3 regions of the Mycolicibacterium pulveris genome follow, and region 1 is predicted to be linked to each of the others. Evidence: predicted binding sites of a transcription regulator. Region 1 holds the regulator's gene; each other region holds the start of a gene.

The links. Region 1 encodes LexA, which represses DNA repair genes until DNA is damaged. Its sites were predicted from a motif close to CGAACANNTGTTCG; they were not measured.
Region 2: cofD (2-phospho-L-lactate transferase) is a predicted target of LexA. The motif match lies at 2,291-2,304, and genes of this name have one in related genera.
Region 3: G6N28_RS04960 (error-prone DNA polymerase) is a predicted target of LexA. The motif match lies at 2,575-2,588, and genes of this name have one in related genera.

The regions. Positions count from the first base shown of each region.
Region 1 covers NZ_AP022599.1:95,840-106,499, reverse strand. The annotation lists gene miaA (tRNA (adenosine(37)-N6)-dimethylallyltransferase MiaA) at 1-884, shown strand, start outside; gene dapF (diaminopimelate epimerase) at 889-1,761, shown strand; gene hflX (GTPase HflX) at 1,807-3,222, shown strand; gene mbp1 (microaggregate-binding protein 1) at 3,301-3,543, opposite strand; gene G6N28_RS00680 (acyl-CoA dehydrogenase family protein) at 3,799-4,959, shown strand; gene G6N28_RS00675 (LGFP repeat-containing protein) at 5,182-7,209, shown strand; gene lexA (transcriptional repressor LexA) at 7,230-7,931, opposite strand; gene G6N28_RS00665 (LysM peptidoglycan-binding domain-containing protein) at 8,139-8,588, shown strand; gene nrdR (transcriptional regulator NrdR) at 8,749-9,219, shown strand; gene G6N28_RS00655 (PhzF family protein) at 9,225-9,911, opposite strand; gene G6N28_RS00650 (alpha/beta fold hydrolase) at 9,958-10,660, opposite strand, start outside.
Region 2 covers NZ_AP022599.1:791,616-802,275, forward strand. The annotation lists gene G6N28_RS04105 (phosphomannomutase/phosphoglucomutase) at 1-762, opposite strand, end outside; gene G6N28_RS04110 (DUF3499 domain-containing protein) at 841-1,257, opposite strand; gene G6N28_RS04115 (metallopeptidase family protein) at 1,389-1,811, shown strand; gene G6N28_RS04120 (WhiB family transcriptional regulator) at 1,821-2,216, opposite strand; gene cofD (2-phospho-L-lactate transferase) at 2,523-3,503, shown strand; gene G6N28_RS04130 (coenzyme F420-0:L-glutamate ligase) at 3,500-4,849, shown strand; gene G6N28_RS04135 (NUDIX hydrolase) at 4,846-5,385, shown strand; gene manB (mannose-1-phosphate guanylyltransferase ManB) at 5,432-6,508, opposite strand; gene G6N28_RS04145 (glycosyltransferase family 2 protein) at 6,510-7,403, opposite strand; gene rfbD (dTDP-4-dehydrorhamnose reductase) at 7,413-8,288, opposite strand; gene G6N28_RS04155 (LCP family protein) at 8,356-9,831, shown strand; gene G6N28_RS04160 (TIGR03089 family protein) at 9,834-10,541, shown strand; gene G6N28_RS04165 (multicopper oxidase family protein) at 10,601-10,660, shown strand, end outside.
Region 3 covers NZ_AP022599.1:959,245-969,904, reverse strand. The annotation lists gene G6N28_RS04975 (MaoC family dehydratase) at 1-658, shown strand, start outside; gene G6N28_RS04970 (universal stress protein) at 777-1,664, shown strand; gene G6N28_RS26960 (DMT family transporter) at 1,734-2,234, shown strand; gene G6N28_RS26955 (hypothetical protein) at 2,262-2,468, shown strand; gene G6N28_RS04960 (error-prone DNA polymerase) at 2,602-5,898, shown strand; gene G6N28_RS04955 (cellulase family glycosylhydrolase) at 5,895-7,772, opposite strand; gene G6N28_RS04950 (TIGR03667 family PPOX class F420-dependent oxidoreductase) at 8,243-8,659, opposite strand; gene G6N28_RS04945 (nitroreductase family protein) at 8,707-9,342, shown strand; gene G6N28_RS04940 (tRNA (cytidine(34)-2'-O)-methyltransferase) at 9,359-9,823, opposite strand; gene G6N28_RS04935 (HAMP domain-containing sensor histidine kinase) at 10,140-10,660, shown strand, end outside.

The DNA.
Region 1 (10,660 bases):
GCCCGACCGGCACCGGAAAGTCGGAGCTGGCGCTCGCGCTGGCTGAGCGGGTCGGCGGGGAGATCGTGAACGCCGACGCCATGCAGCTGTACCGCGGGATGGACATCGGCACCGCCAAGTTGCCGGTGACCCAGCGTCGCGGCATCCCACACCATCAGCTCGATGTGCTCGAGGTGACCGAGACGGCGAGCGTGGCGCGCTACCAGCAGGCCGCAGCCGCCGACGTGGAGGCCATCGCGGCCCGCGGGGCGGTGCCGATCGTGGTCGGCGGGTCGATGATGTACGTCCAGGCCCTGCTCGACGAATGGACGTTCCCGGCCACCGACCCGGCGGTGCGGGCCAAGTGGGAGCAGCGGCTCACCGAGGTCGGGGTGCGCGCGTTGCACGCCGAGCTCGCACGGGTGGACCCCGCCGCCGCGGCGTCGATCCTGCCGAGCGACGGCCGCCGCATCGTGCGGGCGTTGGAGGTCGTCGAGCTGACCGGGCAGCCGTTCGCGGCGTCGTTCCCCGAGATCGGTGCACCGCGCTGGGACACTGTGATCATCGGATTAGACTGGGACACAATGGTTCTCGATGCACGCTTGGAGCAACGCACCGACAGGATGTTCGCCGAAGGGCTGGTCGACGAGGTGCTGACGCTGCTGGGCCGCGGCCTGCGCGAGGGCGTCACCGCGTCCCGCGCGTTGGGCTACGCCCAGGTGATCGCCGACCTCGACAGCGGCGGCGACGGCACCGGGGCCCGCGAGCCGACATTCGTCGGCACCCGCCGCTACGTGCGTCGGCAACGGTCGTGGTTCCGCCGCGATCACCGCATCACCTGGCTCGACGGCGCCGCGTCGGACAACGTCGACACGGCTCTGCGGGTGTGGCGGCACGTATCCTGAGCTGGTGAGGTTCGCCAAGGGGCACGGCACACAAAACGACTTCGTGCTGCTGGAAGACCCCGACGCCGAGCTGGTGCTGACACCGGCTGGGGTGACGGCGCTGTGCGACCGCCGCCGAGGCCTCGGAGCCGACGGCGTGCTGCGAATCACCAGGGCGGGCGCCGCCGAGCGCGCGGGCGTGCTCGACCGGTTGCCCGAGGGCGTCGACGCCGGCGACTGGTACATGGACTACCGCAACGCCGACGGCTCGATCGCGCAGATGTGCGGCAACGGGGTACGGGTGTTCGCCCACTTCCTGCGCGCCAGCGGGCTGGAGACCCACGACGAATTCACCGTCGGCTCGCTGGCCGGGCCCCGTCCCGTGGTGTTACACGAGTGGAACCGCACCACCGCGGACGTCACCGTGGAAATGGGCAAGGCCAACCACTTCGGCACCGGGGAGGCGATCGTCGGCGGCCGTCCTTTCGCGGGCCTGGCGATCGACGTGGGCAACCCCCACCTGGCATGCGTGGATCCCGACCTGACCCTCGACGAGTTGGAGGCGCTCGACGTCGCCGCGCCGGTGTCCTTCGACCGCGCGCAGTTTCCCGAAGGGGTGAACGTCGAGGTGTTGACCGCACCGGTCGACGGGGTGGTCGCGATGCGCGTGCATGAACGCGGCGTCGGCGAAACCCGGTCCTGCGGCACCGGCACCGTCGCGGCGGCCGTCGCCGCGCTGGCGTCCGCCGGCGCCACCACCGGGACGCTGCGTGTGCGCATTCCGGGCGGCGAGGTGACCGTCACCGTCACCGACACCAGCAGCTACCTGCGCGGGCCGTCGGTTCTGGTGGCCCACGGCGAGATATCGGGGGAATGGTGGCGCGCGTCGCAACGTTAATTGAGGTGCATGAAAAGTGATCTCCGTGCGAACCTTGATTCGCCTATGACGTATCCCGAATTTCCCACCAACGACACCCCCAGCACGGGTGAGCTGGCGCTCGAAGACCGCTCGGCGTTGCGCCGCGTGGCCGGTCTGTCGACCGAACTGGCCGACGTCTCCGAGGTCGAGTACCGGCAGCTGCGGCTGGAACGCGTCGTGCTGGTCGGCGTGTGGACCGAAGGCAGCGCGGCCGATGCCGAAGCCAGCCTCGCCGAACTGGCGGCGCTCGCCGAGACCGCCGGCTCCGAGGTGCTCGAGGGGCTGATTCAGCGCCGCGACAAGCCCGACCCCGCGACCTATATCGGCTCCGGCAAGGCGCAGGAGCTGCGCGAAGTGGTGCTGGCCACCGGAGCCGACACCGTCATCTGCGACGGTGAGCTCAGTCCCGCGCAGCTCACCGCGCTGGAGAAGGCGGTCAAGGTCAAGGTGATCGACCGCACCGCGCTGATCTTGGACATCTTCGCCCAGCACGCCACCAGCCGCGAGGGCAAGGCCCAGGTCTCGCTCGCGCAGATGGAGTACATGCTGCCGCGGCTGCGTGGCTGGGGTGAGTCGATGTCACGACAGGCCGGCGGTCGCGCGGGCGGTGCCGGTGGCGGCGTGGGTCTGCGTGGTCCCGGTGAGACGAAGATCGAAACCGACCGCCGCCGCATCCGGGAGCGGATGGCCAAGCTGCGACGCGACATCAAGGACATGAAGAAGGTCCGAGACACCCAGCGCAGCGGTCGCCTACGCAGCGAGGTTCCCTCGATCGCGATCGTCGGCTACACGAACGCGGGTAAGTCCAGCCTGCTCAACGCGCTGACCGGCGCGGGTGTGCTGGTCGAGGACGCGTTGTTCGCCACACTCGAACCGACAACGCGCCGTGGCGAATTCGCCGACGGTCGCCCGTTCGTGCTGACCGACACCGTGGGGTTCGTGCGGCATCTGCCGACCCAGTTGGTGGAGGCCTTCCGCTCCACGCTCGAGGAGGTGGTGGACGCCGACCTGCTGGTGCACGTCGTCGACGGCTCCGATGTCAACCCGTTGGCCCAGATCAACGCCGTGCGCGAGGTGGTCAACGAGGTGATCGCCGAGCGCAACGGAAAGTCGGCACCGGAGCTGTTGGTGGTCAACAAGATTGACATCGCCAGCGATCTGGCGCTCGCCCAGCTGCGGCGCGCGCTTCCGGATGCGGTGTTCGTCTCCGCGCACACCGGTGACGGGCTGGACCGGCTGCAGCAGCGGATGGCCGAGCTCATCGTTCCGACCGACACCGCGGTGGACGTGACAATTCCTTATGACCGAGGCGATCTCGTGAACAAGGTGCACGCCGACGGTCGGATCGACACCACCGAGCACACCGCGGTCGGCACGAGAATCAAGGCACGCGTGCCGATCTCGTTGGCGGCGAGCCTGCGCGAGTACGCCACCGTCTGACGACGGCATACGCACAAGAAAGGGACGCGAGGGGCTGACGGCCCCGCGCGTCCCTTCTCTTGTTTTCGGGTTTGGTCGCTACCGCTGCTCGGCCTCTTGGCGCTTCTCAGCGGTCTTGGCTGCGGCGCGCGCACTTTCGGCTTCGGCTTCCTTCTGCGCGGCGTTGCGCTGAGCGTCGGCCTTGTCCTGCTGTGCCTGGCCTTCGCGGTACAGATCGTCGCGGCCGGCGACGGCCCCCGCGACCTCTTTGGCCTTGCCCTTGACGCCTTCCACGACGCCTTTGATGGCTTCCTCGGGTCCGCTGTTGTTCTTCTCCGACATTCTGTTTCCTCCCGGTGGGCTTCGGTGTGACGCCTTGTTTCCCGTTTCGGGGGGTTTGCTAAACCCGGAGTGTGCGAGGTCACGTCGCCCGGGGTGCGCTCGCCGATTTCTGCGACAGGGTCGCGGACCGTCGCGACGCACAGCCCTGGTGCAGATTTCGGCGGCTCGGAGACGCGCGGCCGCCTCGTTTACGCCCAACCATCCGGTTGGGCGGGGTAGATTGACGTCGTAGAAATTGCCGTTCGGAGGTGTCCCATGGCCGGCGTCGTCCAATACGAACGAACCCTCTTCGATGCCGAACACGAACTGTTCCGCGAGTCGTACCGAGCGTTTCTGGAGCGCCACGTCGCACCGCATCACGAGCAGTGGGAGAAGGACAAGATCGTCGACCGCGACGTCTGGTTGGAGGCCGGCAAACAGGGCTTCCTCGGCATGGCGGTGCCCGAGGAGTACGGGGGCGGCGGCAACCCCGACTACCGCTACAACATGGTGGTCGTCGAGGAGACCACCGCCGGCGGCTACAGCGGTCTGGGTTTCGGCCTGCACAACGACGTGGTGGCCCCGTACCTGATCAACCTGGCCAACGAGGAGCAGAAGCGGCGATGGCTACCGCAGTTCTGCACCGGCGAGATCATCACAGCGATCGCGATGACCGAGCCGGGCACCGGCAGTGACCTGCAGGGCATCAAGACCCGCGCCGTCAGAGACGGTGACCACTACGTCCTCAACGGCGCCAAGACGTTCATCACCAACGGCATCAACGCCGACATGGTGATCGTGGCCGCGTGCACCGATCCGGAAAAGGGCGCCCAGGGATTCTCGTTGCTGGTCGTTGAACGCGGCATGGCGGGATTCGAGCGCGGCCGCAAACTCGACAAAATCGGGCTGGACGCTCAGGACACCGCGGAATTGTCGTTCACCGACGTCAGGGTGCCGGTGGAAAACCTGCTCGGTGAGGAGGGCCAAGGCTTCATCTACCTGATGCAGAACCTGCCGCAGGAGCGCATCGGCATCGCGGTGATGGCCGCTACGGCAATGGAGTCGACGCTGGAGCTCACCCTGCAATATGCCAAGGAGCGCAAGGCATTCGGCCGCCCGATCGGCAGCCACCAAAACAGCAGGTTCCTTCTCGCGGAGCTTGCGACCGAAGCCACGGCGGTGCGGATCATGGTCGACGAGTTCGTCCGACTTCACTTGTCCGGCAAGCTCACTGCCGAGCAGGCCGCAATGGCGAAATGGTATTCGACTGAGAAGCAGGTGTATTTGGTCGACCGGTGTCTGCAATTGCACGGCGGTTACGGTTATATGCGGGAATACCCGGTTGCTCGCGCGTATCTGGACTCTCGGGTGCAGACCATTTACGGCGGCACGACCGAGATCATGAAGGAAATCATCGGTCGCAGCCTTGGCGTGTAATTGACGCCGAATCGGGGCTGTGGCCTCGGTGGATAGCTGTGCTTATCGCTCTGTGCGGGTGATTTTTCGATGATCTCCAATCGGACACGGCGGGCGGGGTGTTCGGAACTTTCGCGTGTCGGCAGGTATTTTCTCTCGAAGGTCAGCTTGTTTCTTGGTTGTTGACGCCAATTGACGGCGCGGTCCGAATCAAGAATTACGCGCCGACCGCGGGAGGATCGGATGAGCGGGCACGGGACCCGGGGTAAGAGACGGATCGGCTCCTTGATCGTCGGGCTGTTGTCGATGACGGCGATGGTGCTGACGGCCCCGGTCGCGGTGGCCCAGCCAGAGGTGGAAGCCAACAACGCGATCACCGCGGCATGGGAGGCCACCGGCGGCGACGGCGGTGCGCTCGGGCCGAGGCAAGGTGAGGTATACGCCGTCGGCGACGGCTTCGCCCAGGACTTCGCCGGCGGCAAGATGTTCTTCACCCCGGATACCGGGGCGCATTTCATGCAGGGCGCGATTCTGGAGAAGTACGAGTCGCTGGGCGGGCCGGCCGACAGCGACCTGGGGTTCCCCACCATCGACGAAGGTCCGGGGCGCGCACCCGGCAGCCGCAACTCCACGTTCAGCGCCAGCGACAACCCGGTGATCTTCTGGACCCCCGACACCGGCGCCCGAGTCGTCCGTGGGCCGATCAACGCGGCGTGGGACCAGCTCGGTGGATCGTCGGGGGCGCTCGGGGTGCCTGCCGAGGACGAGCGGTATCAGGGCAGCGTCGTCAGCCAGCGCTTCACCGGCGGAGAGCTGTCCTACGACACGAAGACCAAGACGTTCACCACCGTGCCTCCGGAACTGGCCGGCCAATTGCAGGGCCTGGAGGTCCCCGATGACCCGGTCGCGGCCATCAACGCGGCGAGGCGCGCGGCGGGCGGAACGATGGGACCGCTCGGCGCCGCGGAAGGCCCTCCGTACTCGATCGGGGCCGACGGGCTCGGCCAGAACTTCGCCGGCGGAAAGATCTTCTACTCCCCGGACACCGGCGCCAACGTGCTCACCGGTCAGGTGCTCGACAAATACGAGAGCGTCGGGGGACCCGAGGGCGATCTCGGCTTCCCGGTCACCGGTGAGGTGGACGGCGGCATCACCAACAGCCGGATGAGCACGTTCGCCGCCGAGGACAAGCCGGTCATCTTCTGGACGCCGGACTACGGCGCGGTGATCGTGCGCGGCGCGATGAACGCGGCGTGGGACAAACTCGACGCCGCGGAGGGACCGCTCGGGGCGCCCATGACCGATCAGACCGAGAAGGGCGACGTCGTCACCCAGCGGTTCAGCGGCGGCGTCATCTCCTGGGACCGGTCGGCGAACACCTTCAAGACCGACCCGGCCAACCTGGCCTCGGAGCTGGCCGGCCTGGAGGTGCCGGGTCAGGACGCGCCCGCCTCGCCTGGAGCGCAGGGCGCCGACGGTGACGACGGCAAGGGTCTTCAGTGGAGCTGGTGGTGGCTGCTCGCCATCGTGCCCGCACTGATCCTGATCGGCTTGGTGGCCTTCGCGGCGATGCGCACTCGCCGCGGCCGCGCACCGGGCCATGACGGGTTCGAGGACGGCGGCGTTCACGACGACGGCCGGTACGAGGATGGCCGCTACGAGGACGGCCGCTACGACGACGAGGACCGGATCGGCGCCGAGGAGAACGCGGCGCCCGCGTTCGGCGCCGGCCCGGGCGCCCCGGAGCCCGGGGTGTTCGGCGACGACTACGACGCGGCCCTGTTCGGGGACCGTTACGCGCGTGAGGGAATCGGCCCGCTGTCCTCGACAACCGAGCAAGCGACCAGTCCCGAGCCGGTATCGAGCCCGTGGGAAGCGCCGCCGGCCGATGACATCGACGCCGCAGCCGAGGGCGAGGCCGACATCGAACAGGACGAACAGCCGGTGGCAGAGCTGGACGAGGAAGACCCCGACGATGTTGACACCGCGCCGACCCGGGTGCCCACCGCCACCGAGGTCGAACGCAGCGCGTTGACCGACACCGGCAGGCACGCGCGCATCGAGCCCGACGAACCCGAGCCTGCGCAGCCGGCGTTTCGGCTATCGCTCGACAGCTCCGGTGAGGCCCCGGAGGGCTATCCGATCAAGGCAGACACCAAGTCCGGCCGGTACTGGGTGCCCGGCAGCACACACTACGAGGAGGCGCAGGCCGAAATCTGGTTCACCACCGAGGAATTCGCCCGCGCGAACGGATTCGTGCGCGCCGACTAGGGTCGAGCGCAGCGTTCCGGTCAAACCTTGCGAATCACGGTGACGACCTTGCCGAGCACGGCCGCCTCGTTGCCGGGAATCGGATCGAACGCCGGATTGTGCGGCATCAACCACACCTGACCGCCGGTCCGCTTGAACGTCTTGACCGTCGCTTCGCCGTCGATCATCGCCGCGACGATATCCCCGTTTTCGGCGACGTTCTGCTGACGAACCACCACCCAGTCCCCGTCGCAGATCGCCGCGTCCACCATCGACTCACCGACGACCTTGAGCAGGAACAGCGATCCCTCGCCGACGAGCTCGCGCGGCAGCGGGAACACATCCTCGACGGCCTCCTCGGCCAAAATGGGTCCGCCCGCCGCGATCCGGCCCAGCACCGGAACGAACGTCGGCTCCGGTAGCGCGTCGGACCCTGCCACATCGGTGACCGGGGACGTCACGTTGTCGTCGACTCCGCGTACGTCGACCGCCCTGGGCCGGTTGGGGTCGCGGCGCAGGTAGCCCTTGCGCTCCAGCGTGCGCAGCTGGTGGGCCACCGAGGACGTCGACGTCAAGCCGACCGCATCACCGATCTCCCGGATGCTCGGGGGGTACCCGCGGCTGGTGACCGATGCGCGGATGACCTCGAGGATGGTGCGCTGACGCTCGGTCAAACCCGTATCAGGGTGTCGGCGCCCGCCGGTACTTGCCGTCCCGCCCGGGGAATCGCTGCTGGAATCCATGGCGCCGAATGTAACGCGCTGACAGGGATTAATCAAACATGTGTTCGACGCGTGTCGCGGCTCGGCTCGGCGGCGGTTCCGGCGCCGGGAGATGTCGGTGGGCCCCGATAGTGTTTTGCAACAGTTCGATCACACGTTCTATTCATCGAACATGTGATCGACTATCTTCGAACACAGGAGCGAAAAAGCGGACCGGAAGGCAGGAAGATGACGATCATCGAGACCCCGAAGATTCAGGCGTCACCCGTGGTCAGGCCGGGGATCCGGCCGTCCGGTGCGCGGCGCGGGCCGGCGACCCGACGTCCGGGCGGCGCGCGGATCAGATACCGCGGCACCGGTGTCGTGATGTCGCGGGCACCGCACCGGCGGCGTCCGATCACCCCGGCCACCACGGTCCTTCTTTCCCTGGTGGCGGCGGCCATCACGGTATGGCTGGGCCTGGTCGCCCAGTTCGGCGGCGTGGTCGGAAACACCGCCGCGGTGCCGGAACGGCTCGCCGTGGTCCAGGTGCACACGGGGGAGACGCTGACCCAGGTGGCCCAGCGGGTCGCCCCCGACGCGCCCGTCGGGGCGGTGGCGGAGCGGATCCGCGAACTCAACGAATTGGACTCCGCCGCGCTGCACGCCGGGCAGACGCTCATCGCCCCGGTCGGCTGACGGCATCGTGGCCGGGGAAAAGCCGTGCAGCACACCGATGTTCATCGATATCGCGACGCGGTACGCCCAGATCACCCCGATGCTGGGCTGTCGGGGCACGACGCAGGTACCCTCAAAGTCGTCCCAGGTAGTCGTGTATTGGCGTGGCGAAGGAGCGGTGATGCACTGTCCGTTCTGTCGTCATCCCGATTCGCGTGTGGTCGATTCCCGCGAGACCGACGAAGGCCAGGCCATTCGGCGCCGCCGATCGTGCCCGGAGTGCGGCAGGCGCTTCACCACGGTGGAGACCGCCGTGCTCGCGGTGGTCAAGCGCAGCGGCGTCACCGAGCCGTTCAGCCGCGAAAAGGTCATCAGCGGGGTCCGGCGCGCCTGCCAGGGCCGACAGGTCGACGATGACGCGCTGAACCTGCTCGCGCAGCAGGTCGAGGACACCGTGCGGGCGGCCGGGTCACCGGAGGTGCCCAGCCACGACGTCGGGTTGGCCATCCTGGGCCCGCTGCGAGAACTCGACGAGGTGGCGTATCTGCGGTTCGCCTCCGTCTACCGGGGGTTCAGTTCAGCGGAGGACTTCGAGCGGGAGATCGAGGCGCTGCGCGCGCTTCGCAAGGCTCCGCAGCCCTCCGCCGGCTGACGGTTTCAGTCGATCTGGCGGACGCCGTCGTCGACGACGCGCCCGGATATGCGCACCCAGCCCTCAGCGCTCCACCGGGTGAAGATCTCCGAACCCTTGCCCTGCACGATGGTCAGGTCGCGGCTGAGGTAGTCGGTCATGCGCACCGCGGCGGACCCGGTGGCCTCGTCCTCTGGCACGCCTAGATCGGTCGCGAACATCCGCGACCGCACCACCCCCTTCTCCCGGTCGATCCATGCCCACAGGTAGTGGTTGACGTCGTCGGGGTAGTCGGCGGGGTCGGCGGCGAGCACCTCCTCGGCGGAGGTGAGGTCGTGAATGGCGAACTCCGGAGCCCACTCCGACCGTGCGCTGACACAGGTCAGCCCGTCCTCGTCGGCCACCTGGACGATGCCGGCCGGCACCTGCAGCGTGTGCACCGGCGTGCCCTGCTCCCGCAGCCACCACGCGGCGCCGACGGTCGGATGCCCCGCAAAGGACAACTCGACGGCAGGGGTGTAGATCCGGGCGTGTGCGGTGTTGGTTCCCGGCTGCGGGCGATCGACGAACACCGTTTCGCTGTAACCCAATTGGGTCGCGATCCGTTGCCGATCGCCCGGGTCCACAGTGCTGGCGTCGACGACACCGAGCGGGTTTCCGTGCTTGCCGTCCTGGTCGGTGAAAACGCGCAACACTGTCACGTCGATGGCCATGCGCCGATGCTACTTTGTGCGCGCCCGGGGCCGGCGCGGCGCCGACTCAGGTGGCGCTGCGCTCGTCGGTGCCCATCGCGTCGAGCACCGCGACCCGGGTGTCGGCCGGGCCGGAGATGGTGCCCTCGCTGGTACCGGCCCGCAACAGACCGCGCAGGAACGCGGGGTCGTAGGCCGACGGTTCGGTGGAATCGATGAACTTCTCGACGGCCTCGACGAACCTGTCGGGGTCATCGTGGAACGGGAAATGGCTGGACCCTTCGAAGATCTCCAACACCGAACCGGGCATCGCGGCGTGGGCGAGCAGGGCGTGGCTCACCGGAATCACCGAGTCGTCTGTGCCCCAAATCAATTGCACTGGCATCGATTGGGTCAGATAGCAGCGATCGAGCATGGTGACGACCTGACCGCGCCAGTCGACCACCGCGCGCAGCGTGCGGGTGAACGCCGACGACGCCGTCGGCTCGGGCAGATCCGCCAGGATGCGCAGCATGTTGGGGATGTCGCGGCCCAGGCCGGTCGAGCCGAACAGCGCTCCAGCCGCCCGGCCCACCGCCTGGATCGTGGGCAGCACCAGGGGCAGGCGAAGCAACCCCAGCGCTTCGCCCGCCATCGGCAGGGAGGCGAACCGCAGCGCCACGTTGACGTCCTTGGTGACCCCGCCGGCGGCCACGAGGATCAGCCTCTCGACGAGCTGGGGGTACTGGTAGGCGAACTGCATCGCGACCCCGCCGCCGAGTGAGTGTCCG
Region 2 (10,660 bases), 700 kb from region 1:
GTCGCCGTCGAAGGCCAGCCCGATATCGGCGCCGGTCTTGACCACGTGCGTCTGCAGATCCCGCAGATTGACCGGATCCAGCGGGTTGGCCTCGTGGTTGGGAAAGGTGCCGTCGAGTTCGAAGTACAACGGTTCCACCCTGATCGCCGGTATCGGCCCGAGCACCGCGGGCGTGGTGTGCCCCGCCATCCCGTTGCCGGCGTCCACGGCGACCTTCAGCGGGCGCAGATCGCTCAGGTTCACCAACGACCGAAGGAACTCGCCGTACTCGTCGAGGACGTCGCGGTCGCTGCTGGTCCCGCGTGCGCCGTCATAGCCGGGCACCCCCGCGATGACCTCGTCGCTGATGGTCGACAACCCGGTGTCCCTGCCGACGGGCTTGGCGCCGGCCCGGCACAGCTTGATGCCGTTGTAGGCGGCCGGGTTGTGGCTGGCGGTGAACATGGCGCCCGGGCAGTCCAGCAGACCCGACGCGAAATAGAGCTGGTCGGTCGACGCCAGGCCGATGCGCACGACGTCGAGGCCCTGCGCCATCACCCCGTCGGCGAAGGCGGCCGCCAGCGACGGCGAGCTGGCCCGCATGTCGTGGCCGATCACCACGCGGGACGCCCCGTCACGGACCAGCCGGGCGAACGCGCCGCCGACGTCGGCCACGAAGCCGTCGTCGAGCTCCTCGCCGACCAGGCCGCGAACGTCATAGGCCTTGATGACGCGCTGAACGGCCGCGGCGGGCCGTGACTGCGATGAGCGCGAGGAGCGCATCAAGTAAGAACTCCTTGTGACGTGGACTACTGGCGCCAGCCTAGCCGTCGGACGGCGCCCGCACGGCCGCTACTACGACTAGTCGGTGGGGTCGGGCAACACCCGCAGGTGGCCCCGGCGACGTCCGTTCGATCCTGGCTTCGGCGGCGGCGCGACCAGCGTGCCGCCGGGCGCGCCGGGACTCGGGTCGGAGAAACTCGCGGCGACGCCGTTGATCGGCGGTGCGACGTCGCGTCCCTCACGGACCGCCTCGGCCAGCGCGACCAGGTCGTCTTCGTCCGGGTGCGACGGCAGCGGCCCGGCGTGGCGAACCAGTTCCCAGCCGCGCGGCGCGGTGATCCGCCCGGCGTGCACCACGCACAGGTCCCACGAGTGGGGCTCGGGTGCGGTCGCCAACGGGCCTACCACGGCCGTCGAGTCCGAGTAGACGAAGGTCAGCGTCGCGACCGCATAGTGAGGGCACCCGGGCCGGCAGCAGCGACGGGGAACGTTCACGCACGGAAGGCTATCGCGGACCCCCCCGGCGGGCTGCCGGACACGCGCAGTTCCCGGACGGCCGATCCCCAACCGTTACGATCGGGTTCGTGGCCGAACGGGCAACGCGGCGAGCACGCCGCGGCCGAGAGATGCGCGGGCCGCTGCTTCCCCCCACCGTCCCGGGCTGGCGCAGCCGGGCCGAGCGATTCGACATGGCGGTGCTGGAAGCCTACGAACCGATCGAGCGGCGCTGGCATGACCGGCTGTCCGCGCTCGATGTGGCCGTCGACGAGATACCGCGGATCTCGCTGAAGGATCCGGACACCATGCAGTGGCCGCCCGAAGTGGTCGCTGACGGGCCGATCGCGCTGGCCAGGCTGATTCCAGCGGGTGTGGATGTGCGGGGCAACGCGACGAGGGCGCGAATTGTGCTGTTTCGCAAGCCGATCGAGCGACGCGCCAAGGACACGGTCGAACTCGGTGATCTACTCCATGAAATCCTGGTGGCTCAGGTGGCCACCTATTTGGGGGTCGAACCTTCTGTCATCGACCCGACGATCGACGACGAATAACGCGCGCGGTCAGATGATCCCGCGCTTCAGGCGGCGGCGCTCGCGCTCGGACAAGCCGCCCCAGATGCCGAAGCGTTCGTCATTGGCCAGCGCGTACTCGAGGCAGGCGTCCTTGACCTCGCAGCCCTGGCAGATCCGCTTGGCCTCCCGCGTCGAGCCACCCTTCTCGGGGAAGAACGCCTCGGGATCGGTTTGAGCGCACAGCGCGCGCTCCTGCCATAGGTCGTCCTCAGGAGTCAACGGCGGCGCAACATCAATCGGATCGGGCACCAGGCTCAACTGAGGACGTGAAGGCGTCTCGATCGGTGCCGGTCCGGTATTGGTGTGCGGCGCGCTGCCTACTGAGCCGAAAAGCCGACCATCGAACGGAACCACACGATCGAAATCGCCTTGCTCAAAAGACATCTTCCCGCCTCCTCACCTGGTCTCGTGAATCCCCTGAAATGAACCCCGCTGTTGAGATGTCGGCCATCTCCATTCGAACATTTGATCGAATCTCGGTCTGCGACACCGGAACCGGCAGGGCCAACCGCGAAATGACACTGGTGTGATTACACACGCGTTAGATGCTGCGGTCAAGCGTTAGAACAGAAATTCATACCATTCCGTGACCGAATATCGGCGAGTCGTTGATCGGCGTGTCTGTCACACCACCCGCGACAGTGCTCCTGCCCGAGCCGGCCCGGCCCCGACGGCCTACGCTCGGTCGATGTGAAGGTCACGGTTCTGGTCGGCGGCGTCGGCGGAGCGCGGTTCCTATTGGGTGTACAGCATCTTCTCGGGCTTGGCCAATTCGGCGACAACACTGCCAACGAGTTGACCGCGGTCGTCAACGTCGGAGACGACGCATGGATGTTCGGTTTGCGGATCTGTCCCGACCTCGACACCTGCATGTACACGTTGGGTGGCGGTATCGACCCGGACCGCGGGTGGGGCCATCGCAACGAAACCTGGCATGCCAAGGAGGAACTCGCCGCCTACGGTGTGCAGCCGGACTGGTTCGGGCTCGGCGACCGCGACCTGGCCACCCACCTGGTGCGCAGCCAGATGCTGCGGGCGGGCTACCCGCTGTCACAGGTCTCCGAGGCGCTGTGCCAGCGATGGTCGCCCGGTGCCAGGCTGCTGCCGGTCACCGACGACCGCAGCGAAACCCACGTCGTGATCACCGATCCCAGCGACGGCGAGAAGCGCGCGATCCACTTCCAGGAGTGGTGGGTGCGCTATCGCGCGAAGGTGCCCACGCACAGCTTCGCGTTCGTCGGCGCCGACCAGGCGGCCGCGGGCCCCGGCGTCACCGAGGCGATCGAAACGGCCGACGTCGTGCTGCTGGCGCCGTCGAACCCGGTGGTGAGCATCGGTGCGATCCTCGCCGTGCCCGGTATCCGCGCCGCATTGCGCGCCACGCCGGCACGGGTCATCGGCTACTCCCCCGTCATCGGCGGGAAACCGTTGCGCGGCATGGCTGACGAATGCCTGTCGGTGATCGGGGTGCAGAGTACGTCCGAGGCGATCGGCCAATACTACGGTGCGCGTTCGAAAGTCGGCATCCTCGACGGCTGGCTGGTACACGAAGATGATCACGCCGAGATCGACGGCGTCGAGGTGCGCGCGGTGCCCCTGCTGATGAAAGATCCGGCGGCGACGGCCGAAATGGTGCGTGCCGGCCTCGATCTGGCCGGTGTGAAACCGTGACCGAGCACGGCTCCGCAGCCGCCGTCGAACTGCTGCCCGTGCCCGGGCTGCCGCAGTTCCGCCCCGGCGACGACCTGGCCGCGGCGATCGCCGCCGCCGCGCCGTGGTTGCGCGACAACGACATCGTCGTCGTCACCAGCAAGGTCGTCTCCAAGTGCGAAGGCCGCGTAGTCAGCGCACCGTCTGACCCCGAAGAACGTGATGCGTTGCGGCGCAAACTCATCGATGCCGAGGCCGTTCGAGTACTGGCCCGCAAGGGCAAGACCCTGATTACCGAGAACGCGTTGGGTCTGATCCAGGCGGCCGCGGGCGTGGACGGCTCCAACGTCGAAGCGACGGAGTTGGCGCTGTTGCCGGTCGACCCCGACGGCAGCGCGGCCGCATTGCGCACCGGGCTGCGCGACCGGCTCGGCGTCACTGTCGGGGTGGTGGTCACCGACACCATGGGACGCGCGTGGCGCACCGGTCAGATCGACGCCGCCATCGGCGCCGCGGGCCTCACCGTGCTGCACGGCTACGCCGGGGCACACGACCGCCACGGCAACGAGCTGATCGTCACCGAGATCGCCCTGGCCGACGAGATCGCCGCCGCAGCCGATCTGGTGAAGGGCAAGCTCACCGACATCCCCGTCGCGGTGGTGCGCGGCCTGGCGCTGCCCGACGACGGCTCCACCGCACGCACCCTGCTGCGGCCGGGGGACGAAGACCTGTTCTGGCTGGGCACCGAGGAGGCGATCGCGCTGGGCCGCACCCAGGCGCAACTGCTGCGCAGGTCGGTGCGCCGGTTCAGCGACGCGCCCGTGCCCGCCGAGCTGATCGAGGCCGCCGTCGGCGAGGCGCTCAGCGCACCCGCGCCCCATCACACCCGTCCCGTGCGGTTCGTCTGGCTGCAGGACCGCGACCGCCGAGTCGCGCTTCTGGACCGGATGAAAGACAAGTGGCGCGCGGACCTACGCGGTGACGGTCGCCCCACCGACGCCGTCGAGCGCCGCGTCGCCCGCGGCCAGATCCTTTACGACGCACCCGACGTGGTGATCCCGTTCATGGTGCCCGACGGCGCGCACAGCTATCCCGATGCTCGGCGCACCGCGGCCGAACACACCATGTTCACCGTCGCGGTCGGCGCCGCGGTGCAGGCGCTGCTGGTGGCGCTGGCAGTGCGTGGCGTGGGCAGCTGTTGGATCGGCTCGACGATCTTCGCACCCGACCTGGTGCGCGACGCGCTCGAGCTGTCTGACGATTGGGAACCGTTGGGCGCCATCGCCATCGGCTACCCCGAAGAGGGCTCGGCGCCGCCCGGCCCGCGTGATCCCGTGCCCACCGACGGACTGCTGGTGCGCAAGTGAGCCTGCATGCCTCGGCCGTAAAGACGCTGCGTGACTGGCGGGCGCCCGATCCCGGTCAGGACACGCTGCGCCACGCGGTGCTGGCGTTTCTGGCCGCCCGGCCGGACGGCTGTCTGCGCGAGTGCGTGCCCGGGCACGTCACCGGATCGGCGCTGGTCCTCGACCACACCGGAACCAAAGCGCTGCTGACACTGCACCCGCGGGTCGGCCGCTGGCTACAGCTGGGTGGGCACTGCGAGCCGACCGACGACACCATCGTCGCGGCCGCGCTGCGGGAGGCTCGCGAGGAATCCGGAATCGACGGGCTGCGTATCGATCCCATGCTGGCCGCGCTGCACGTGCACCCCGTCACCTGCTCGTTGGGTGTGCCGACCCGCCATCTCGACATGCAGTTCATCGTGCACGCACCGGAAGGCGCCGAAATCGCCTGCAGCGACGAGTCGTTGGACCTGCGCTGGTGGCCGCTTGACGCGTTGCCCGACAACTGCGACTTCGGGCTGCGTCAATTGGCCGCGACCGCAGCGATTTCGGCGTAGTTCGTCACGCTCAGCGTGACAAAACGCGCCGAAATCGCAGAGAGTGCTAGACGTCGGTCGAGTAGCGGATACCGCCGTCGGGGATCGTGACCCCCGGCCACACCCGCGCACCGCGCAACAGCTCACAGCGCGCACCGATGTCGGCGCCGTCGCCGATCACACCGTCGCGGATCAGCGCGCGCGGTCCGATACGGGCGCCGAACCCGATGATCGACCGTTCGATCACCGCGCCGGCCCCGACCTTCGCGCCGTCGAAGATCACCGCCCCGTCCAGCCGTGCGCCACCGGCGATCTCAGCGCCGCGGCCGACCACCGTGCCGCCGATCAGCAGCGCGCCGGGCGCCACGCTGGCGCCGTCGTGCACGAGTTCCTCGCCGCGGTGCCCGCCGAGCGCGGGCGACGGCGCGATGCCGCGGACCAAATCGGCCGACCCGCGCACGAAGTCCTCGGGGGTGCCCATGTCACGCCAGTAGGTGGAATCGACATAGCCCCAGATCCGCAGCCCGTCGGCCAGCAGCCCGGGAAACACTTCGCGCTCCACCGAGAGCGCCCGCCCCTTGGGGATGCGCTCGATCACCTCGCGCTTGAACACATAGGAGCCTGCGTTGATCTGGTCGGTCGGCGGATCCTGTGTCTTCTCCAGGAACGCGGTGACCCGTCCGTCGGCGTCGGTCGGCACACATCCGAACGCGCGCGGATCACCGACCCGCACCAGGTGCAGGGTGACGTCGGCGTTGTGCTCCTCGTGGCTGTCCAACAGCGCACGCAGATCGACGCCCGACAGCACATCGCCGTTGAAGACCAGGGCGGTGTCGTAGCGCAGCTTGGGCGCCACGTTGGCGATGCCGCCACCGGTGCCCAGCGGCTCATCCTCCACGACGTACTCGATCTGCAGGCCCAACTTGGAACCGTCGCCGAACTCCGATTCGAAGACCGCGGCCTTGTACGACGTGCCGAGCACGACGTGCTCGATGCCCGCCTGGGCGATTCGCGACAACAGGTGGGTCAGAAACGGCAGGCCCGCCGTGGGCAGCATCGGCTTGGGCGCCGAAAGCGTCAACGGCCGCAGCCGGGTACCGAGCCCGCCGACCAGGACGACGGCGTCCACCTCTGCGGGATTCAAGCTAACGCCGTCCTTTCCGCCGGTTGCGTTCAGAGTTGCGGACCACCAGCCCGCCGCGGGCCGCGAGCGCCCCTCGGATGGTCCAGCGCAGCGGCCCCTGCCACCATTTCGAATACCGATCCGCCAGGAAAGTGTAGGTGCTGGTGTGGTGGGCGGCCAAGTTGCGGGCCGGGTCCCGACCGGCCGCGTGGCCCTTGTCGTGCAAAATCTCGGCGGTGGGCACGTATACGTTCTGCCAGCCGGCCCTGCCGAGCCGATCACCCAGGTCGACGTCCTCCATGTACATGAAATAGCGCTCGTCGAACCCGGCGATCTCGTCGAAAGCCGCCCTCCTCAGCAACAGGCACGATCCCGACAGCCAGCCGACCGGACGTTCGCTGGGTTCCTGTCGCTCCTGCCGGTAGGCGGCCGTCCACGGATTGGACCGCCACACCGGGCCGACGACCGCGTGCATGCCCCCGCGGATCAGGCTCGGCAGGTGCCGCGCCGACGGGTACACCGACCCGTCGGGGTCGCGGATCAGCGGGCCCAGCGCACCGGCGCGCGGCCAGCGCGCGGCGGCGTCCAGCAGGATGTCGATGCTGCGCGGGCCCCATTGCACATCAGGGTTGGCGACCACGAAGAAGTCCGAATATGACGCCGCCGCAGCGTCTTTCAAATACTCGTCGACCGCGCGGTTGACTGCGCTGCCGTAGCCGAGGTTCGCGCCGGTGTACAGCAACCGCACGTTGGGGTAGCGCTCGAGCGCCTCTTCGGGGGCGCCGTCGGTGGAGCCATTGTCGGCCATGATGACCGTGACGGGCCGGTCGGTGGCATGCGACAGCGACGCCAGAAACCGGTCGAGGTGGGGGCCCGGTGAATATGTCACCGTGACGACCACCAGTTCGTCACTCACGGCTAGAGATTATCGGGCCGCCACACCGTGCTCCCCGAGCGCCCAGGTCAGCGCGTCACGCCACGGCCGCAGCGGGGTCAGCCCGGCTGCGGCCGACCGCCGTCCGGACAGCGCCGAGTACGCCGGGCGCGGCGCGGGGCGCGGGTGTTGATCCGATCCGACCGGTCGTACCCGGGCCGGATCGGCGCCGACGGCCTCGAACACGGCCTGGGCCTGTTCGAACCGGCTGGCCTCGCCTTCGTTGGCGGCGTGCAGCACCGGCGCGTCGATGTCGCCGTCGGCGACCTCAAGCAGCGCGGCGACCAGGTCACCGGCGTACGTCGGGGAGCCGACCTGATCGGCCACCGCCTCGACGGGCTGGTCGCCGGCGGCGCGTCGGCGCATCACGGCCACGAAGTCGCCGCCGTCGCCGCCTTCGTACACCCACGACGTCCGGACGACGTGGGCATCGGGCATGACCTCGAGCACGGCCCTCTCCCCGGCCAGCTTGGTGCGCCCGTACACGCTCAGTGGGCCGGTCTCGTCGTCGATCTCATAGGGGCGCCGCTGTGTGCCGGAAAACACATAGTCGGTGGAGATGTGGATGAGCCGGGCGCCCGCAGTCGCGCAGGCGCGTGCGAGGTTTCCCGGGCCGGTGGCGTTGACGGCCTGTGCGCGTTCGGGATCGGCTTCGGCGGCGTCGACCTTGGTGTAGGCGGCGCAGTTGATCACCACGTCACCGGGTGCGATGACACGCGCCACCGCGGCAGGGTCGGTGATGTCGCACTGCGACGACGTCAACGCCAGCACATCGCCGCCCTGAAGGCGGCCCTGAGCTGCCAAGACGCGACCCACCATGCCGCCGGCCCCGGGAATAACGATTCGGTGCGAGGTACGCTTCGCCACGGTCTCGAGTCTGGCGCGCCGACGCGCGCTACCGCGGTTGCGGCGGTCTCGCAAGTAGCCTGGGCTGATGCCCGCGCGCACGCTTCGTGTCATCGCCGTGTCTGCGGCATTGTTGATCGTGATCGGCACCGGCGCCGCCTGGGGCAAGATCCGCGCGTTCGAGGCGGGCATCAACCACATCTCCCCGATCGCGCTCGGCGAGGGCGGCGAAGACGGTGCGATCGACATCCTGCTGGTCGGTATGGACAGCCGCACCGACGCCCACGGCAACCCGTTGTCGCAGGAAGAGCTGGCCATGCTGCGCGCAGGCGACGACGAAGCCACCAACACCGACACCATCATCCTGGTGCGGGTGCCCAACAACGGTAAGTCCGCGACGGCGATCTCGATCCCTCGCGACTCCTACGTGGCCGCACCCGGGGTGGGCAAGATGAAGATCAACGGTGTGTACGGTTCGGTACATCTCGAAAAGTTGAAGGACCTCGTCGAGGTCAAGGGCATGGACCCCGCGGAGGCCGAGCCGCTGGCCGCGGAGGCCGGACGCGAGGCGCTGATCAAGACCGTCGCCAACCTCACCGGTGTCACCGTCGACCACTACGCCGAGATCGGGCTGCTCGGCTTCTCGTTGATCACCGACGCCCTGGGCGGTGTCGATGTCTGCCTGAAAGAAGCTGTGTACGAACCTCTCTCAGGTGCCGACTTTCCGGCGGGCTGGCAGAAGCTCAACGGCCCGCAGGCATTGAGCTTCGTCCGGCAGCGCCACGATCTGCCACGCGGCGACCTCGACCGGGTCACCCGCCAGCAGGCGGTCATGGCTTCGCTTGCGCACAAGGTGATCTCGGGTAAGACGTTGTCCAGCCCGGCGACGCTGAACCGGCTGGAGGATGCCGTGCAACGCTCGGTGGTGCTGTCCGACGGTTGGGACGTAATGGAATTCGCCGAGCAACTGCAGAACCTCGCGGCCGGCAACGTGGCCTTCGCCACCATCCCGTGGTTGCAGGAGAACGGGTGGAGCGACGACGGTATGCAGAGCGTGGTGCGGGTGGACCCGACCGCGGTCAAGGAGTGGGTGGCCGGCCTGCTGACCGAACAGGACGAGGGCAAGACCGAGGAGCTCGCGTACACCCCGGACAAGACCACCGTCGACGTCATCAACGCCACCGACGTAAACGGCCTGGCCGCGGCGGTCTCCCAGGTGCTGGCCAACAAGGGGTTCACCCGGGGCATCACCGGCAACCACGAAGGCGCCCCGCCGGCCAGCAGCCAGGTGCAGGCGGCGACCAGCGACGACCTTGGCGCCCAAGCGGTTTCCCGGGACCTCGGCGACCTGCCCGTCGTCGAGGATCCGTCGGTGGCGCCCGGCACCGTGCGGGTGGTGCTGGCCGACGACTACACCGGTCCCGGATCCGGCCTGGACGGCACCGATCCGTCGTTGAGCACTTTCGACACCCTCGCCGTCGGATCGACGGGCTCGACCGGCGCCACCCCGCCGTCCCCCACGATCATCACCGCGGGCTCCGACGACCCGCAGTGCGTCAACTAGCCGTGGCGACGGTCAGTTCGGCGATCCTCGATCCGCTGATGGCGGCCGATCCGGCGGGCCCGCGCATCACGTATTACGACGACGCGACCGGCGAGCGCATCGAATTGTCAACGGCCACATTGGCGAACTGGGCCGCCAAGACCGGCAACCTGCTGCGCGACGAGCTGGGGGCCGGATCCGCGAGCCGGGTCGCGGTGCTGTTGCCGCCGCACTGGCAGACCGCCGCGGTGCTGTTCGGCATCTGGTGGATCGGTGCGGAAGTGGTGCTGGGGCCCGGTGATGCCGACGTCGCGCTGTGTACCGGTGACCGGCTGTCCGAGGCCGACGCCGCCGTCGGTGTCGGCGAGGTCGTGGTGCTGTCGCTGGACCCGTTCGGCAAGCCGGCCGACGACGTTCCGGTCGGCGTGACCGACTACGCCACCGCGGTGCGGGTGCACGGCGACCAGATCGTCCCCGAGGCCGGCCCCGGCCCGGCGCTGAACGGGCGCCCGGTCGCCGACGTCCTGGGCGCGGCCCGGGCGTCGGCGCAAACGCAGGGACTGACCGCCCGCGACCGGGTGCTCTCCAGCGCCTCCTGGGACACCGCGGAGGCGCTGATCGACCACCTGCTGGCGCCGTTCGTGGTGGGGGCGTCGCTGGTGCAGGTGGCCAACCCGGATCCCGCCGCGCTCGACCGGCGCAGGCAGATGGAGAAGGTCACCAAGGGCTGACCGGTGCGGCCCGGGAAAATTTACGATTTCGCAAGCAACGATCGGCCGTCGGTGCCACGCTGGAACCCGTGATCGACAGGCGAGGGTTTCTCGTGCTGTCAGCCGGCGTCGCCGCCGGC
Region 3 (10,660 bases), 860 kb from region 1:
ATCGTTCAACTTCGCCATGCTGCTGCACGGTTCGCAGGCCATCCGGCTCCATGAGCCGCTGCCGCCTGCGGGCAAGCTCAGCGTCGTCGCCGAGGTCGCCGACATCCAGGACAAGGGCGAGGGCAAGAACGCCATCGTCATGCTCAAGGCCACCGGCACCGATCCCGACACCTCCAAGGTGGTGGCCGAGACGTTGACCACGGCGGTGATCCGCGGCGAAGGCGGTTTCGGCGGACAGCCAGGTCAGCGCCCGCCGGCGCCGGAAATCCCTGACCGCGAACCGGATTCGAAGATCGCCCTGCCCACACGCGAGGACCAGGCGCTGATCTATCGGCTCTCCGGTGACCGCAACCCGCTGCACAGCGACCCCTGGTTCGCGCGCGAGCTCGCCGGGTTTCCCAAGCCGATCCTGCACGGGCTGTGCACCTACGGTGTGGCCGGGCGCGCGCTGGTGGCCGAGCTCGGCGGCAACGACGCGAGGAAGGTCAACGCGATCGCCGCCAGGTTCACCTCGCCGGTGTTCCCCGGCGATACGCTGACGACGTCGATCTGGCGCACCGAACCGGGTCACGCGGTGTTTCGCACCGAGGCGGCCAACCCCGACGGCTCGGATGCGCGGTTGGTGCTCGAGGACGGCGCCGCCGAATACAGCGACTGACACGCTCGTGCACGTTCGACCCATTCGGGTCGATCCACCGATATCACCGGCCGCCGATTGACAGGATGATCGCGGAGGCGTCTTCGTTCCGCGTTGCCAGAGGGCGGTGGTTGTTTCGATGAGGATCGTCGTTGGATACCTGGCCACTCCCGGTGGCGCGGACGCGGTGGCGCTCGGGGTCCGGCTGGCCCGCACGCTCGGCGGTGAACTCGACCTGTGCCTGGTGCTGCCGGCCGATCGGGTGCCGCCGTCGGTGGCACCGGTCGGCCGTTACCGCGAGCACCTGACCGAGCAGGCCGAGGAATGGCTCGCCGCGGCGCGCGCTACGGTGCCCGACGACGTCGTGGTGCGCAGCCGGGTCGCGTTCGACGATTCGTCGGCCGATGCGCTGATCAGGGAGGCGGCGCGGGTGGAGGCGGAGCTCATCGTCGTGGGCGGCTCGGGGGGCGGGCTGGCGGCGAGCTTCTCGCTGGGGTCTGTGGTCAACGAACTGCTGCACTCGGCTCCGCTGCCGGTGGCCGTCGCGCCGCGCGGCACCCGGCACTCGTCCGCCGAGCGGGTACGTGAGGTGACGTGCGCGATCGGTCAGCGTGAAGGGGCAGATCTGTTGCTGGACACCGCAGTTCGGTTCAGCCGCGCTGCAGGCACTCCGTTGCGGTTGGTTTCGCTGGTGGCGCTCGACCCGGTCTTCGGGGTGTTGCGCGGCGACGACGAAGCCGTTCGCGAGCGGGCGCTCGCACATGCGCGACATACCCATGAGGCAGCGAAACTCCGCCTGCCCGAGGGCTTTCCGGTGACATCGATGGTCGTGGAAGGGCGTTCCATCGAGGACGCGGTGGGCAAGCTCGACTGGCAGGCCGGCGATCTGATCATGGTGGGGTCGAGCCGGCTCAGCGCGCCCAAGCGGCTGTTCCTGGGGTCGACGGCGGCCAAGATGCTGCGGGTGCTGGATGTGCCGATGGTGGTGGTGCCGCGGGATCAGTTCGGCGTCGAGGATTTGCCGTGATTCGGGGGGATCGGGGTATGCATGACGCATGCATAAGTCGGCGGCGCCGAGCCTGAGACAGTCGCCGCGGTGACGGGCTGGCTCTTCGCGCTGGGGTCGGCGCTGTTCTACGGCACCTCGGACTTCGTCGCGGCTTGGCGTCTCGGCGGGCCCTACTATGTCGTCGTCGCATTGCTCGGTCAATTCGCGGGGTTGGTGGTCGCGGGTATCGCTGCCCTGGTGGTGATCGCGCCGTCACCGACGGCGGTCGATCTGTGGTGGGGAGCGCTGTCGGGCTTCGGCACCGCCGCCGGGATGGTCTTTCTGTTCCGCGGGATGAGCCACGGCGCGATATCGGTGGTGGTGCCGACCAGCGCGGTCACCGGTATCGCGTTGTCGGCCGTGGTCAGCGTCGTGCTCGGGGACCAGCGCCCGTCCCTGCTCGCGTGGACGGGAATCGCCGTCGCGGTGCCCGCACTGTGGTGGGTGTCCAGCGGCAGGCAGGTAGATGCGGGCGCGCACTCCGGCGGCGCGGGCGACGGGCTGCTGGCCGGCGTGGGCATCGCCGTGCAATATCTCGCGCTCGCCTAGGCTTCGCCGGCGTCGGGCTTCTGGCCCGTGGCCACCGGGCGCGTCGGTGCGCTGGGCGTGCTCGTCGTGGCGCTCGTGGTGGCCGGGCGGCAGGCGCTGCGCGTACCGAAGGGCCCGCTGGCCCTCGCGTTGGCGTCCGGAGCGCTGGCCGCGGCCGCCCTGATCTCCTACTTTCTGGCGACCCAGCACCAGATCGTGGCCGTCGCGGAGCGCTGGCGTCGCTGTATCCGGTGATCCCGGTGCTGCTCGGCATCCTGGTGCTGCACGAGCGCCTCACGCGGCGACAGACGGCGGGGTTGGTGGCGGCCGGAGCGGCGACGCTGCTGATGGCCGGCTGAGTCGAACATCAGTTCGATATACTGGCCGGATGGGTTGGCACACCGGGCCGCCGAGCTGGACCGAAATGCAGCGGGTGCTGAACGGCAAGCCGCGCCGGTCCGGCTGGCCCATTGACCAGCAGCAGGTCGGCGACGGCGGTGACAGCCCCGCCTGGTCCCGCAAGCGCGCGGCATACCAGGCCGTCGACATCGACCGGTCCGGCTCCTCGACGCCGTATGCCGAGCTGCACGCGCATTCGGCGTACAGCTTTCTCGACGGCGCCAGCACACCGGAGGAACTCGTCGAGGAGGCCGTCCGCCTGGATCTGCGCGCGATCGCGCTGACCGACCACGACGGGCTCTACGGCGTGGTGCGCTTCGCGGAGGCCGCCAGGGAACTGGACATGTCGACGGTGTTCGGCGCCGAGCTCTCGCTCGGGGGAGGGGACCGCACCGAGGATCCCGATCCGCCGGGTCCGCATCTGCTGGTGCTGGCCCGCGGCCCGGAAGGCTACCGGCGGCTGTCCCGTGAGCTCGCCAAGGCGCACCTGGCCGGTGGCGAGAAGGGCAAGCTGCGCTACGACTACGACGCGCTGACCGACGCGGCCGGCGGGCACTGGCACATCCTCACCGGTTGCCGCAAAGGACATGTGCGCCAGGCACTTTCTACGGGTGGTCCCGAGGCGGCCGCCGAGGCGCTTGCCGATCTGGTGGACCGGTTCGGCGCCGGGCGGGTCAGCGTCGAACTCACCCACCACGGAAGCCCTCTCGACGACGAACGCAACGCGATGCTGGCCGAGCTGGCGCCGCGCTTCGGTGTCGGCGTCGTCGCCACCACCGGTGCGCACTTCGCCGAACCGTCACGCGGCCGGCTGGCCATGGCGATGGGCGCGATCCGGGCCCGCCACTCGATGGACGACGTCGCCGGTTACCTTGCGCCGCTTGGCGGTTCACATCTGCGGTCGGGGGTGGAGATGACCCGGCTGTTCGCCCACTGCCCTGACGTGGTGACCGCGGCGGCCGAACTCGGCGAGCAGTGCGCGTTCGAACTGGCGCTGATCGCCCCGCAGCTGCCACCGTTTGATGTCCCGCCCGGGCACACCGAGGACAGCTGGCTGCGGCATCTGGTGATGGCGGGGGCGCGCAACCGGTACGGCCCGCCGCAGCGGGCGCCGCGCGCGTACGCCCAGATCGAACATGAACTGAAAACCATCGAACAGCTGAAGTTTCCCGGCTATTTCCTGGTGGTGCACGACATCACCCAGTTCTGCCGAAAGAACAACATCCTGGCCCAGGGACGGGGTTCGGCGGCCAACTCGGCTGTCTGCTACGCGCTGGGAGTCACCAACGTCGACCCCATCGCCAACGAGTTGTTGTTCGAACGGTTCCTGTCCCCGGCGCGCGACGGCCCGCCCGACATCGATATCGACATCGAATCGGACCTGCGGGAGAAGGCAATCCAATACGTCTACGACCGCTACGGCCGCGACTACGCCGCACAGGTGGCCAACGTCATCACCTATCGCGGCCGCAGCGCGGTGCGCGATATGGCGCGTGCGCTGGGATTCTCCCAGGGGCAGCAGGACGCCTGGAGCAAGCAGATCAGCCAGTGGAACGGGCTGGCCGATTCACCCGACGTCGAGGGCATTCCGGAGCCGGTGATCGACTTGGCGATGCAGATCCACAACCTGCCGCGGCACATGGGTATTCACTCCGGCGGCATGGTGATCTGTGACCGGCCCATCGCCGACGTGTGCCCGGTCGAGTGGGCGCGGATGGAGAACCGCAGCGTCCTGCAATGGGGCAAAGATGACTGCGCGGCAATAGGTTTGGTGAAATTCGACCTTCTCGGACTGGGTATGCTCTCGGCGCTGCACTACTGCATCGACCTGGTGCGCGAACACAAGGGCATCGAGGTGGACCTGGCCCGGCTGGATCTGTCCGAACAGGCGGTGTACGAGATGCTGCAACGCGCGGATTCGGTCGGGGTGTTCCAGGTGGAGTCACGGGCGCAGATGGCCACGCTGCCCCGGTTGAAGCCGCGGGTGTTCTACGACCTGGTCGTCGAGGTGGCGTTGATCCGCCCCGGCCCCATCCAGGGCGGCTCGGTGCATCCGTATATCAAGCGACGCAACGGTGTCGAACCGGTCACCTACGACCATCCGTCGATGGAGCCCGCGCTGCGAAAGACATTGGGTGTCCCGTTGTTCCAGGAGCAGCTCATGCAGCTGGCAGTGGACTGCGCGGGGTTCACCGCCGCCGAAGCCGATCAGTTGCGCCGTGCGATGGGATCCAAACGCTCGACGCAACGGATGCGTCGGCTGCGCGACAGGTTCTACGACGGGATGCGCCAACGGCACGGCATCACCGGAGATGTTGCCGACCGCATCTACGAGAAGCTGGAGGCATTCGCCAATTTCGGTTTCCCGGAAAGCCATTCGCTGTCGTTTGCCTCGCTGGTGTTCTACTCGTCGTGGTTCAAGCTGCACCACCCGGCGGCGTTCTGCGCGGCCCTGTTGCGGGCGCAGCCGATGGGTTTCTACTCACCGCAGTCCCTGGTCGCCGACGCCCGCAGGCACGGAGTCACCGTGCATCGTCCCGATGTCAACGCCAGCCTCGCGCACGCCACGCTGGAGAACGACGGCACCGAGGTGCGGCTCGGCCTCGGCGGCATCCGCCACATCGGGGACGAGCTTGCCGAGCGGATTGCCGACGAGCGAAAAGCCAACGGGGACTATGTCTCCCTGCTGGATCTGACCCAGCGGGTGCAGCTGTCGGTTCCCCAGACCGAGGCGCTGGCCACCGCAGGTGCGCTGGGTTGCTTCGGCATCACGCGGCGCGAAGGGCTGTGGGCGGCGGGCGCCGCAGCCAGAGAGCGTCCCGACCGGTTGCCCGGGGTGGGGTCCTCGTTGGCGACCCCCGCGTTGCCCGGCATGACCGAACTGGAACTGGCCGCCGCCGACGTGTGGGCCACCGGTATCTCCCCGGACAGCTTTCCCACGCAGTTCCTGCGCGAGGATCTCGACGCGCTCGGGGTCGTACCGGCGGACAAGCTGCTGGAGGTCCCCGACGGAACCCGGGTGCTGGTGGCCGGGGCGGTGACCCATCGCCAGCGGCCCGCGACCGCGCAAGGGGTCACCTTCATCAACATCGAGGACGAGACCGGGATGGTCAACGTCCTGTGCTCGCAAGCGGTTTGGGCACGCCATCGCAAGCTGGCCCAGACGGCGGCCGCTCTGCTGATCCGCGGGCAGGTGCAGAATGCCACCGGCGCAGTCACCGTCGTCGCCGACCGAATGGGCCAGCTCACGATGGCTATCGGCTCGCGAAGCCGCGACTTCCGCTAGCTCGCCTCCGATCCCGACTCCGGCCCACCCCTCGAAGAGCCGTCGTCATCCGTCCCGTCGGGTTCCCCCGTGTCGTCGGAGTCCGCGGAGTCCATGTCGTCGGAGTCCGTGTCGTCCGGGCCGTCCGGCCCCACCTGCCCGGGCCGGGCCACCAGGCCGGTCCGCACCGGTTCGCGCGAATCCTCCTCGGCGGTGACGTCGTCGGTCTCCGTCTCGGAAAGCTCCGTCGCGGAGGCATCGACGTCGGTCGCCACATCCTGGTCGACGGCCGCAGGCTCCTCCGCGGGGACCTGCTCGTCGACGACGGCCGCTTCGGTGGGCTCGATGGCCGTTTCCTCGACCGTCGTCGGCTCCCCGGTCACGCGCAGCGAATCCGTGACCGAGTCGGTTTCACTCTCCGAAACCTGCTGCGCAGCCGAACCTTCCGATTCGTCGGCATCGGCTTCTGCGGCTGGACCCGATCGCCACGACATGGCTGCGATGTCGGCGCCGGCGGCGACATCGTTCTGCACGTCCGGCGGCAACGAGGCGGCCGCGGCGCCGGCGGGCCGGAAGATGTTGGCTATCGCCTGCGCAACCGAGTTGACGAATGCGCTGACCGAGTTGACCAGACCCTGCACCGAAGCGGCGATCTGCTGGAAGAACGCCTGCAGGGCTTGGGCGATCTGCTCGCCCAGGTTCGGAACACCCGGCACATCCGGCTCGTCCGGCGGGGGAACCTGGTTCTCCTCGATGAAGTCCTTGATCACCTGGGCGGCGAGCTTGGCCGTCCAATCGACATTGAAGATGCCGAACGACGTGTTCGGCGTCAGCACACCGTTGACCAGGCGATCACGCAAGGTGTAGATGAACGACGGGCCCGCATACGAGGTGCCGTCGGCATCCTTGAGGTTCTTCCACGCGTTGAGGAAGTCTTCGATGAACTCGGCCTGATGTTCCTCGGTCACCGCGTTGTCGCCGAAGGTGGGCAGACCGTACTCGGTGGCCCAGATCTTCAGCGCCTTATCGCCGTTGTCGATCATCAGCTGCCTGATCTCGATCAACTGCTCGAGCGGAGCCCGCCAGAAATCGTTTCTGACACCTTGCGAGAACTTCAGCGTGTAGTGGTACGGGTGAAACGACAGGGCGTCGAAGTAGCCCTGCGCCCCGCTCGCGTACATCCCCTCGACGAACGTCGCCGGATCCAGGGTGATCGGGCTGCTGATCACGGCGCCGAGCACGCCGGCCACGACCAACGGATCGTTTGGGTCATCGCCGTTGGCGTTCTTGATCGCGTCGTAGCCGGCCTGCAGGATCGCCGTGTACGCCGCCGGATCGATCGTCGGCGCCCAGGCCCGCGCGTAGTTCGGTTCGTTCCAGATCTCGTACGCCGCGATCTTCTCGCCGTAGCGGGCGGCCACGCGCCCGGCGTACTCGCCGAACAGCTCCGGCTGCGGAGGCTCTTCGAACCCGATCAACGACCAGTCGATGTTGGGGTCGACCCCGGCCCAGTCCGGTCCGTGGGCGAGCACCGCGAGCACCGCCATGTCTCGCTCGGCCGCGGCGTTGATGATGAAATCGCTTCTGGCCCAGGCGGCTTCCTCCACCCCCGGCGGAAAGGTGCCCGGCCGGAACGGTTCGTTGCCCCGCCACGGCAAAACGACCCGGACGGTGTTGACGCCGAGCGCCTGCATCTCATCGAGGTGCCGGTTGACCGCGGCGGTGTCGAGCTTGCCGTCCGGTGTCGCCAAGCCCCACAGGTCCGAGTCGGCGATCCCGACCGTCGTGCCGGACTCGACGATGCCCGCGGTCAAGACATAGTCCAGCGCAACCCGGTCGATGCGCGGCTGATGCTGGCTTGGCGCCGCGGTGAGCATGATCGACATCGGCACCATTGCGACGACGGTCGCAGCAGCAATCCCTCGCAGGCGTGAATTCAATCCCCTCATCGGTTCCCCCCTGATGTCCGGATCGGTGAGCCACGGACGTGTAACCACAAATTAACGTATTAGCCAGCTACTTTGTATGCAATTCGAGAAAACATATCTCATGAGTCTCAGTTACCCGTAATCGAGCGCGTCAAACCGGCGCCAAAACTTTGCTAGGACGGCCAAACCGGCGCAAAATTGACGCCTTAGCAAAACGGCGCCGGAAGGGTGGCGAGCTGGGCCGTTGCCAGTGGTCGCAGGCGAAGCCGCAGGTAATGACACCCTGCGGGTTGAGGAGTTGTTGAAAACGCGAGCAGAATTTCCCCACGACCGTCACTACCGGCGAACTCAGCAACTTTATTGGGACGATTCAGCGAAGTCCTTCACGTAAGGCTGAAGGCGGTGAAGCGCCGCCTGTAGCGAACGCTATTTCGACGTCATCCGCCGGTCGGAGTCGTCCACACCTTGTCGATGTTGATCTTCAGCCGGGTGCTGTAGGCGGCGAGGAACTCTTCGGTGAAACCGAGGCTGGCCGCGTGCTCGCGGTATTTCTTCTGGTACCGCTCGTCGCGCAAGGGGTTGGTGTTCTCCGCGTCGACCGTCGCCGGGCCGCCGACGACGATGATCCCGCTTCCGCGTCCGTCGGAGTCCAGATGCAGGCTGACCCGCGGATGGTTTCTGATGTGGCGGACCTTGGCCGCATCCGGTTCGCTGTAGACGACGATGTCGGTGCCGTCGAAGTAGAACCACACCAGGCGCGGAACAGGCTGGCCCGATTTGGCCACGGTGGTCAACCAACCGTAGTTGTCCGACTGCAGCCTGCTGGACACCTCTTGCGGGAATTCGACTGTCATAGAGCGAATGTAGTCTCGGCGGGGTGACGACCCAGCAGAGTTTGAACATGTCCTTCGACGAAGTCGTGACGACGACGCGGTCGGTGCGCAAGCGGCTCGACTTCGACAGGCCGGTGCCGAAGGAGGTGCTGCTGGAGTGTTTGGAGCTGGCCGTGCAGGCGCCGACGGGGTCCAATGCGCAGGGCTGGCAGTGGGTCTTCGTCGAGGACGAGCACAAGAAGAGCGCGCTGGCCGAGATCTACCGGAACAATTTCACGTGGTATCGCAGCCAGACGCCGCCGGAATATCCCGACGGTGACAGCCGTGCCGCCCAGCGAGAGCGGGTGGTGTCGTCGGCGAGCTACCTGGCCGAGCACATGCACCGGGCGCCTTGGCTGTTGGTGCCGTGTCTGGAGGGCCGCCCGGACGGCGCACCCGCGGGCGTGAGCGCCGGGTTCTGGGGGTCGCTGCTGCCTGCGGTGTGGAGTTACATGCTGGCGCTGCGGTCGCGGGGGCTGGGCTCGGCCTACACCACGTTGCACCTCGTCGGGGACGGCGAGAAGCAGGCCGCCGAGCTGCTCGGCATTCCGTTCAACGAGTACAGCCAGGGCGGGTTGTTTCCGATCGCCTACACCAAGGGCACCGATTTCCGTCCGGCCAACCGGCTTCCGGTCGAGCAGATCGTCCACTTCGACGGCTGGTGAGGCGCGGCGCCAGGGCTCAGTCCGCTCCGGCGAAGCCGTGCTGGCGCCATGCCTCGTAGGCAGCGACGGCGGCGGCGTTGGACAGGTTCAGCGAGCGCCGCCCGGTCAGCATCGGGATACGCACCTGGGCGGTGATGTGCGCATCGGCCAGCGTCGCGCTGTCCAGGCCACTGGGCTCAGGCCCGAACATCAACACATCCGTCGGCTCGTAGGCGACGTCGGCGAACGACGTGGCGGCCTGCGCGGTGAACGCGTACACGCGCGCAGGCATCAGCGCTTCCCACGCCGCGGAAAGGTCTCGATGCACGGTCACCGACGCCAGGTCGTGATAGTCCAGACCGGCGCGTCGCAGTTTGGGTTCGGACAGGTCGAAGCCCAGCGGCTCGACCAGATGCAGTTCGCATCCGGTGGCGGCCACCATCCGGATCGCGTTACCGGTGTTCGGCGCGATGCGAGGGGTCAGAAACAGCAGCCGAAACATTCGGAAATGATCCAACACCGGCGCGCCGAAACCGGGCTTCTGTGGTGAAGGCAACGAAATACCCTGCACACCTTCGGTTTCCAACCACCCGGTGGTGGCCTTTGCTCCGATACCACGGCCCGCGGCCCGGCGGCGGTCGTGAACTCTGTCTGTTCAGTAAGAATTGTGGAATCCGCAGCACATCGCTGTCATACTCGACCAGTTGCCAGGCGTAGCACACGCCCGCCCTTACATGGGCGAAGTCAACGGGAAGCCATATGAACGACGCGCCAATACTGACTTGCGGACACGGGGCCGATAGCGCAGGCCGGCGTCGATGAGCGTCTTCTCACAGGAGCCGCCGATCAAGCGGCCGCCGCGATGGTCGCTGACCAACTGGCCGGTCCGCTGGAAGGTGCTCGCGATCGTCGTGGTGCCGCTTGTCGTGGCGGCGACATTCGGCGGTCTGCGCATCCACAGCAGTGCGACCGAGGCGTCGCAGATGCGGCTGGCCGCCGACCGCGTCGAGCTGCTGCCCACCATCGAGAACTACATGGCCGCGCTCGAGGAGGCCATGCTTGCGCAGGCCACCGACGGCGACCCCCAGGCGGCGTTGACCGCGTTCGACGCCGGTCGCCAGGAACTGCAGGACCAGGTGTCCACCGTGGACGTCGCGCCCGACGTCCGCGACGGGGTGGAGGCCCTGATCGACGGCGGCCAGGCACTAATGGACAAGGTCACCGCCAACAGCATCGGGCTGCGCGACATCATCCAGTCCTATGCGTTGTTGTTGTTGCCCGCCGAGGACGCCGTCAACGGTTCGGTCCGCGTGGACGACGAACGCATCCGCGCCGAAAC